2 regions of the Lachnoclostridium sp. Marseille-P6806 genome follow, and region 1 is predicted to be linked to the other one. Evidence: predicted binding sites of a transcription regulator. Region 1 holds the regulator's gene; the other holds the start of a gene.

Region 1 (4,284 bases):
GTGCTGGTAATCTCCAGCTCAACGAACAGCGGAGCCTCAACAGAGAATACTTTTCCGTTGTAAGAGCAAACCTTAACAACTTCGTTCTCTTTTACAAACTTCAGAGCATCGCCAATCACATCGGGAGTCAGAGCGATCTGCTCGTAGTTGTCCATGTTCATGAAGTTGAATAAATCACCATCTGCATACAGATACTGCATGTCTACACGGTCAATTCTTGCAGACGGGAACTTCTCAGTCGGACGGAAGGTTCTCTCTACTACGGAACCGGTCATAACGTTTTTGATTTTGGTTCTTACGAATGCAGCACCCTTGCCCGGCTTAACGTGCTGGAACTCTACGATCTGATATACTGCACCCTCGATTTCCAGGGTAATGCCGTTTCTAAAATCACCTGCTGAAATCATGTGATATTCCTCCTTGAATTTACGTACTGTTTTACGCGATTAATCTATTCTATAATATAATAAAAGATACGTTTTTTCAACCTTTTTTTTTCGTCTCCTAAAAATCCCCGTATCAGTTCAGCCCTGCAAAGGTTCAAACAGAAAAATGCGTTGAAAACTTATTTTCATAAGGCAGACGCCCGCTTCCTCTTGTTCCCCTGTAAAGGGGCAAAAAGATATATGGCAGAACCGTTAGAAATCCTCAGCTGGAAAAAAATTATCCCTCTTCTCCTGTTAGATAATCCATCGCCAGATCATAGCCCCGAAGTCCAAGCCCCACAATCTGTCCGGTGCAGACCGGAGCAGTCACAGACGTATGGCGGAACTCTTCCCGCTTATGAACATTGGAAATATGAACCTCAATAATCGGCACCTGAATGGATGCCAGAGCATCCCGCACGGCGTAGCTATAGTGGGTAAATGCTCCTGGATTAATAATAATTCCCTCTACACCTGTATGGTATGCCTCCTGAATCTTGTCAATCAATCCGCCCTCACAGTTGCTCTGAAAAACCTCCAGCTCATGTCCCTCAGCGGCAGCCTTTTCCTCCAGATGCTTCACCAGCCATTCATAATCCCTGGTTCCGTAAATTCCCTTTTCCCGAATGCCCAGGAAATTCAAATTTGGTCCGTTTAAAACAAGAAGCTTCATTAATTCTTCCCCTCTTTCTCTCTTATCAGATGCACAATCTCTTCCACGGTTTTCCCGTCCACATCTACAATCTGATGAGCTGCCTGACGATAAATAGGATTCCGGTAGGCCAAAAGTTCTTCCGCCCGCTGCTTCACATCAGTTCCCTGAAGAAGAGGTCTGGTGGTATCTCCCTTTAACCGTTCTATCACCGTTTCTGCTTTTACCTGAAGAAAAATCACCTGTCCCAGTTCCCTTAAAAGAGCTCTGTTTTCCTCCCTGAGAGGCAGTCCTCCTCCCACTGAAATTACCTTCGGCTCCGTTTCCTTCTGCAGCTTTTTTAATACAGCAGTCTCCGTTTCCCGGAAAAATTCCTCCCCCTTCAACCGGAAAATATCAGAGATGGTCATGCCCGCTTCCTCTTCTATCATCTGATCCGTATCCACTAACGGAATTCCTGCTGTCTGGGCATAGGCCCGTCCCACACTGGTCTTGCCTGCTCCCATAAATCCAATAAAAATCACATTTTCTCCGCTCATACTCCCATCTCCCATGTAAATATTTTTCTCTCTTCCCAGTCCATGCGTGCCTTCCGGCGCCTACTTTTGACAGCATATTCCCCTGGCTCAAAACTTCCGGCAAAAACGCTCCCCTGGCTCAAATCTCCCAGCAAAACGCCCCCAAACTCAAACCTTTTCACAAAACGTTTCCAGGCCCAAACCTCGCGCCCAAACATCTCCCGTCATTTTTTCTGGCTGGAATGAGATTTTTTATAGCAATGTAAAATAGGAGCCTCCAAATATCGTTTCAATACAATCTGGATCTCCTCTCTGGGGTTAATGGGCTTCACTAAAATCCCGTAAATCCCACAGCGATTGGCCCCGTAAACATCTGTAAACAGCTGATCTCCCACAAACAGGGTTGTCTTTCTGTCTGTTCCCATCAGCTCCATCGCCCGGAGATAATTTTTTCTTCCCGGCTTTCCTGCCTTATAAATATAAGGAGAATGTACGGCAGCTGCAAAGGACGCCACCCGAGGTTCCTTATTGTTGGACAAAAGGCAGGTTTTTATGCCCAGTCCCCGAAGCCGTTCAAACAGCTCCACCGCCCTTTTATCTGCCGGAGCACCATGCTCCACCAGCGTATTGTCAATGTCAAAAATCACGCCCCGAATACCCTTTTTTTGCCACTGCTCCCATGGAATCTCATAGGTGCTGTTGAGCCATTCACGGGGATAAAACTGTTCCAGTATCAATGCTTTTTCTCCTGTTTATTTGTTCTGAAGAAGCTTTCCCAGCTCCTCCATAAAGGTGTTCACATCCTTAAACTCCCGGTAAACAGATGCAAAACGCACATAAGCCACCTCGTCTAACTGCTTCAGCTTGCGCATCACCAATTCACCGATTACCGTAGTCTCCACTTCCTTTTCCTCCATGTTGAAAATCTGATTTTCAATCTCATCAATCATGGCATTGATCTGCTGTGTGGACACCGGCCGCTTGTGACAGGAATGAATAATTCCCGACTCAATCTTGGAGCGATCATAGGTTTCCCTGGACCGATCCTTTTTAATTACCATCAGGGGCATTGTTTCCAGTTTCTCATAGGTAGTAAACCGCTTTCCGCACTTTTCACACTGACGGCGTCGGCGTATGGAGCTGTTATCATCAGCAGGTCTGGAGTCGATTACCTTTGTATCCTGTGCATTGCAGTATGGACATTTCACTTCCTCTTTCCTCCTCATTCTCTGTAAAAACCCATGGGGTTTTGTCTGTAAATATTACATTTATTTTACATGACATAACCAAGATCCGCAAGCAGTTTTCACTGCAATCCCCCGGCCGCCATACTCCCCCCTTTTCTCACACACCGCTGCATGCCTTTTCCACATCCTTCAGACGTCTGATTTCCACAAGAATAATGTCTGAGCCAATCTGCCTGACATCGCGAAAGGAAATCACATACTCCTTTTCCCTTCCGAAAATCCCGCACAGACAGCCCGGCCCCGGTACAATCAGGTGAGTAATACAGCCAGTTTCCGGATCAAACTCCACATCTCCCACATATCCCAGACGTCTGCAGTCGCAGATATTAATCACTTCTTTTTTTTTAAATCAAAAATGCGCACAGAACCACCCCATTTCTTCCTGGTATATTCTATGCGCATCTTGATCATATGGTTCCATCCGGAAATCATTACCGAAACAGCTCTTTACCAAAGAAAAACTGCTGCAGCCCTGCAACCAGATTCTCCGGCAAATCAAATTCCGGCTCCGGCATCTGAGGAACCTCAGGAATACCGATTTCAAATCCTCCTCCGTATCCTGAAATTCCTACAAACAGAAAAAGTCCCCACATAAAAACAGTTAAAATCAAACCTCCCAGGGACAGCCCCAGCCCTGCCTTGGCCCGTCCGCTCATCGGTTCGTTTCCTTTTGACAGAAGGGCAAATAAAATTCCCAGTCCGCCGAAAATAAGTCCCCCGTAGCAGCAGCACGTCATCACAACTGCCAGGATTCCCATAACCAGAGAAGCAGTCGCCAGACCATTTGGTGACTGCCTATTCTGGTGGGATGGGGCAGAGTAAGACTCTGCCTGGAGATTCTGATACACGGGATACGAATTGTTCTCTCTCTGATCCTGGTTTTCCATTTCACCCTCCCTTGTTTTGCCGCCCCTGCCCGAAATTTTTATTCTGGCAGACGGCTGGAGCCTCTGCTATTGCTTAAAACAGCGGAACAACAGCGCCCTCATAAGTTGTCTCCATAAATTCCTTTACGGTGTCACTGGTAAGAGCCTCCATCAGCGCCTTTGTGCCCTCCTCATTTTCCTTTCCTTCCTGAACAGCTACAACATTTCCATAAGTAACTGCTGCCTCAGAATCAGAAGACTCTACAGCCAGAGCATCTGTTACCTTCATACCTGCTTCGATGGCATAGTTTCCGTTGATAACAGCAATATCTACATCTGGCAGAGAACGGGGAATCTGCGCTGCCTCAACCTCAAACAGCTCCAGATTCTTCGGATTCTCAACAATATCCATCTTGGTTGCCTTCAGGCCAACGCCTTCCTTTAACTTAATCAGGCCCTGCGCCTCCAGAAGCAGCAGTGCGCGTGCCTCGTTCGTTGCATCATTGGGAACTGCAACCTTTGCTCCGTCTGCCAGTTCCTCCAGAGAAGCTGTCTTTCCTGCATAAATGCCAAAGG
Region 2 (4,284 bases), on a different contig from region 1:
AATTGCCTTGGAAGTGGGGTATTTAAATGAAAAAACATTAACTAGAAATTTTTTAAAGAAATTTGCAATGACACCGGGGCAGTTTAGAAACAATACATTGGAAAAGATATTGTGGGAAAAAACCAAGGTCTCAGAATCCTGATGCCCGGATTCTGAGACCTTTAAATAAGGCACGTTGTTATTTTTTCTTTTTGTTCTTTCCGGAAGCGGCGTCTCTGGCTTTCCACTCGGCCAGCAGCCGTTCAAATTCTTCTTCCTCTCCGGACTGTATCAGACGTTTTCTGCGGGCTTCCCGGCGGCGGGCCAGGGCCTCGGCTTCTTTTCTGCGCCGGTAAACAATCCAGGCAGCAGCTGCTGCAATCAAACCAAGGACAAGAACGATTCCGACCCCTTTCATGATGATTCCCGGGGCAGCAGGGGTAAGCCCTCCTTTGGAGGAACCAGACAGATTGGATGGCGTTGCTTCCTCGGTCTCGGATACCTCCGTCTCTTCCGGTACAGTTTCCGGTTCTTCATCGCCTATCAGAACGCTGTCCTTTGCCATCAGATAGGCAGTTCCAATTACACGATCATTGTAGGTGTAGGTAAAAAGCGCAACAGCACGATCCGGGTGATTCTTAGGAAGAGGATCCAGGGAAAGCTCTGCGTCGCTGAAGGTAGAGCCCAAAGGAAGCGTGATTACGCTTTCCGGGTCAACCATCAGATCCGATGCCTGAAAGGAGCCGCGATCCAGATTGATGATTTCGTCTCCGGTTACATAACGGCTTTCATAATCTGCAATTACAGCATTCTGAAAGTTCCGGAAGCCAAAGGAAAGAAGCTCGGTGCTGTCAGTAAAATACTGCCGGGGCTGGCCCTTTAAGACAACAGAAACCAGTCTTCTGCCGTCTTTTTCTGCATAAGTAACCAGCGTATTTCCTGCGGCCTGAAGATAACCGGTTTTTCCTGCCTTTGCCGGGGAATAATAAAAATCATCGCCTTCTTTTAACAGGCGGTGTTCCTGATTGACAGTCAGACCGCCGGGATAATTGATAGTAGGAGCCAGCTTATGGTTTTTTACAGAACTGATCTCCAGAAGGGTTTCGTTCTGGTAGGCAGCCTGGGCAATCAGGGCCATATCGTAGGCAGTGACATACTGGGTATCGCCGTTCAATCCGGAAGGATTATCAAAATGGCTTTCCGTACAGCCCAGCTCGGCCAGCTTGTCATTCATCATATCCACAAAGGCCGGAATAGAACCAGCTACATGCTCAGCCAGGGCATTGGCTGCCTGATTGGCAGAAACAAGAAGAAGTCCGTAGAGGCAATCCTCTACAGTAAGGGTATCTCCGGGGACAACGCCCAGTTTGTTTCCGCTGTCAGATTCCACACTGTTGCAGGCGGTTTCTGTGAAAGTAACCATTTCATCCGGCTGCGCGTGTTCCAGAACGATCAGAGCAGTCAGAATTTTGGTAATGCTGGCAGGCGGGTATGGAACATGGATATTCTGTCCGAAGAGAATGGCTCCGGAATCGGCGTCCATAACGATTCCAGCTTCGGCCTGAATTCCTGTATCAGCCGGCCAGTCCGGTCTGGCCCAGGCAGTGCCGGTAAAAAGCTGGCAGGCCAGCAAAAGGCACAGTAATTGTTTTATCTTTTGTTTCAATGGAAAATTACCTCCAATTCTGATCAAATTCACACAATCTTATCATACCGTATTGAGGAGGATTATTCAAGAGAAAATCTGCCGGCCATTTGTTGTAATAGTTCAGCCTGAACTGTTACTATTTGTCTGAAAACAGTCTCCTTTTCCTGGTTTTCTGCGCTACAAATTGGTTCAAAATATTATTAAAATTCCTCTTCCAATCCAGAGGGTTTTGTAGTATGATATTACAGGACACCAGATATAGATAAAAATGGTGAAATAAAAAACAATATCTAGTATGCATCTCCCCTTTTTTCAGATAGATAGTATCTGTTCAGAACGGAGTATCTTCTTGTTCGGCAAAGCCGGACAAGAAGCATCGGAGATTCCTCCGATGTGAGAACTGGCAGGAAAATTCGCTTACAAGCAAGCTTGACACGAATTTTTCTGCTAGTTCTCCCGCCGCCCTGAATAGTTACGATAGATAGCGGAAAAGGGGAAAACGGCTGTCAGTCCGGCACAAGCGGGGGCTGACATTGAGGCATAATTATAGAAGTAAGGGAGCTGCAGGAAAATGGAAGTAAAGACCAACGTAATTAAAAGAAACGGCAAGGAAGTGTCTTTTGATATTTCTAAGATTGAGAATGCAATCCGGAAGGCAAACCAGAATGTAGAGCGGATTCATCAGATGAATGATTATCAGATCCGGGCAGTTGCAGACAACATTGCTCAGCAGGTTGGAGAATTCACCCACGCTGTGAACGTAGAGGATATTCAGGATATGGTAGAGACCGGCATTATGGAAATGCGCGGTTACGAGGTTGCGCAGAAGTATGTGCGTTACCGCTACAAACGGGAGCTGACCCGTAAGTCCAATACCACAGATAATGGAATCCTGTCTCTGATCGAGCATATCAATGAAGAAGTAAAGCAGGAGAATTCCAATAAAAACCCAGTGATCAACTCCACACAGAGAGACTATATGGCTGGTGAGGTCAGCAAGGATTTAAGCCGCCGGGTACTTCTGCCAGAGGAGATTGTACAGGCTCATGAGGCAGGAATTATCCATTTCCATGACACAGACTATTATGCTCAGAAGGAGCACAACTGCGATTTGATCAATCTGGAGGATATGCTTCAGAATGGTACGGTAATCAGCGAAACTATGATTGAAAAGCCCCACAGCTTCTTTACCGCCTGCAACGTAACGACACAGATTGTAGCTCAGGTGGCCAGCAATCAGTATGGCGGCCAGTCCTTTACCCTGTCTCATCTGGCTCCCTTTGTGGATGTCAGCCGTCAGAAGCTGAAAAGAAGCGTGACTGCAGAGCGCCAGGAATGCGGCGAATCCATGGATGAGGCTATTATCAATAAAGTAGTAGAGCGCCGTCTGCGGGAAGAGGTAAAGAGCGGAATTCAGACCATTCAGTATCAGTTGATTACTTTGATGACCTGCAACGGACAGGCTCCCTTTGTAACCGTGTTTATGTACCTGGACGAGGTTCCGGAGGGACAGACAAGAGACGACCTTGCCATGATTATTGAAGAAGTTCTGATCCAGAGAATGCAGGGCGTAAAAAATGAAAAGGGCGTATGGATTACACCAGCGTTCCCGAAGCTGATTTATGTGCTGGACGAGGACAATATTACTGAGGATTCCAAGTACTGGCATCTGACAGAGCTGGCAGCCAAATGTACAGCAAAGAGAATGGTTCCGGATTATATTTCTGCCAAGATTATGCGCCAGTTAAAGAGAGGCAATGTATATACCTGTATGGGATGCCGTTCCTTCCTGACTGTGGAGGATTCTCAGCGCAATCCCGATGGAAGCCACAAGTTCTACGGACGTTTCAACCAGGGTGTTGTGACCATTAACCTGGTGGATGTGGCATGTTCCTCTGAGGGAGATATGGATCGGTTCTGGGAGATTCTGGAGGAACGTCTGGAGCTTTGCCACCGGGCGCTTCGCTGCCGCCATGAGCGCCTTCTGGGCACTATCTCTGATGTAGCTCCGATTCTGTGGCAGAACGGCGCTCTGGCCAGACTGAAAAAGGGCGAAACCATTGATCGTCTGCTGTTTAACGGTTATTCCACCATTTCTCTGGGTTATGCAGGCCTTTACGAAATGTGCGTTCGGATGACCGGAAAATCTCATACTTCACCGGAGGGCAAGCCCTTTGCTCTGCAGGTAATGCAGAAATTAAATGACAAGTGTGCAGAGTGGAAGGTAGCGGAAAATATCAGCTATTCTGTGTACGGAACTCCTATGGAGTCCACTACCTACAAATTTGCCAAATCCCTGCAGAAGCGGTTTGGCATTATTCCGGGAGTAACGGATAAAAACTACATTACCAACAGCTACCATGTTCATGTGTCTGAGGAGATTGACGCTTTTGAGAAACTGAAATTCGAATCTGATTTCCAGAAGCTGTCACCGGGCGGCGCTATCAGCTATGTAGAGGTGCCCAATATGCAGAACAACATTCCGGCTGTTCTGACGGTTATGAAGTTTATTTATGACAACATTATGTATGCGGAGCTGAATACCAAGAGCGATTACTGCGAGTGCTGCGGCTATGACGGAGAGATTAAGATTGTGGAAGATGAGTCCGGTAAGCTGGTGTGGGAGTGTCCCAACTGCGGAAACCGGAATCAGGACA

The links. Region 1 encodes NrdR, which represses ribonucleotide reductase genes. Its sites were predicted from a motif close to CACAANATNTTGTG; they were not measured.
Region 2: the regulator NrdR is predicted to act here: its motif matches at 1,910-1,923, upstream of nrdD (anaerobic ribonucleoside-triphosphate reductase).

What each region holds. Positions count from the first base shown of each region.
Region 1 is NZ_CAXSLG010000001.1:94,557-98,840, forward strand. Features, by position in the region: gene efp (elongation factor P) at 1-407, opposite strand, end outside; gene aroQ (type II 3-dehydroquinate dehydratase) at 664-1,098, opposite strand; gene ACESON_RS00375 (shikimate kinase) at 1,098-1,616, opposite strand; gene ACESON_RS00380 (YqeG family HAD IIIA-type phosphatase) at 1,820-2,329, opposite strand; gene nrdR (transcriptional regulator NrdR) at 2,348-2,803, opposite strand; gene ACESON_RS00390 (YlmC/YmxH family sporulation protein) at 2,940-3,176, opposite strand; gene ACESON_RS00395 (hypothetical protein) at 3,274-3,729, opposite strand; gene ACESON_RS00400 (MetQ/NlpA family ABC transporter substrate-binding protein) at 3,803-4,284, opposite strand, start outside.
Region 2 is NZ_CAXSLG010000003.1:136,941-141,224, reverse strand. Features, by position in the region: gene ACESON_RS04805 (helix-turn-helix transcriptional regulator) at 1-142, shown strand, start outside; gene ACESON_RS04800 (D-alanyl-D-alanine carboxypeptidase family protein) at 179-1,645, opposite strand; gene nrdD (anaerobic ribonucleoside-triphosphate reductase) at 2,199-4,284, shown strand, end outside.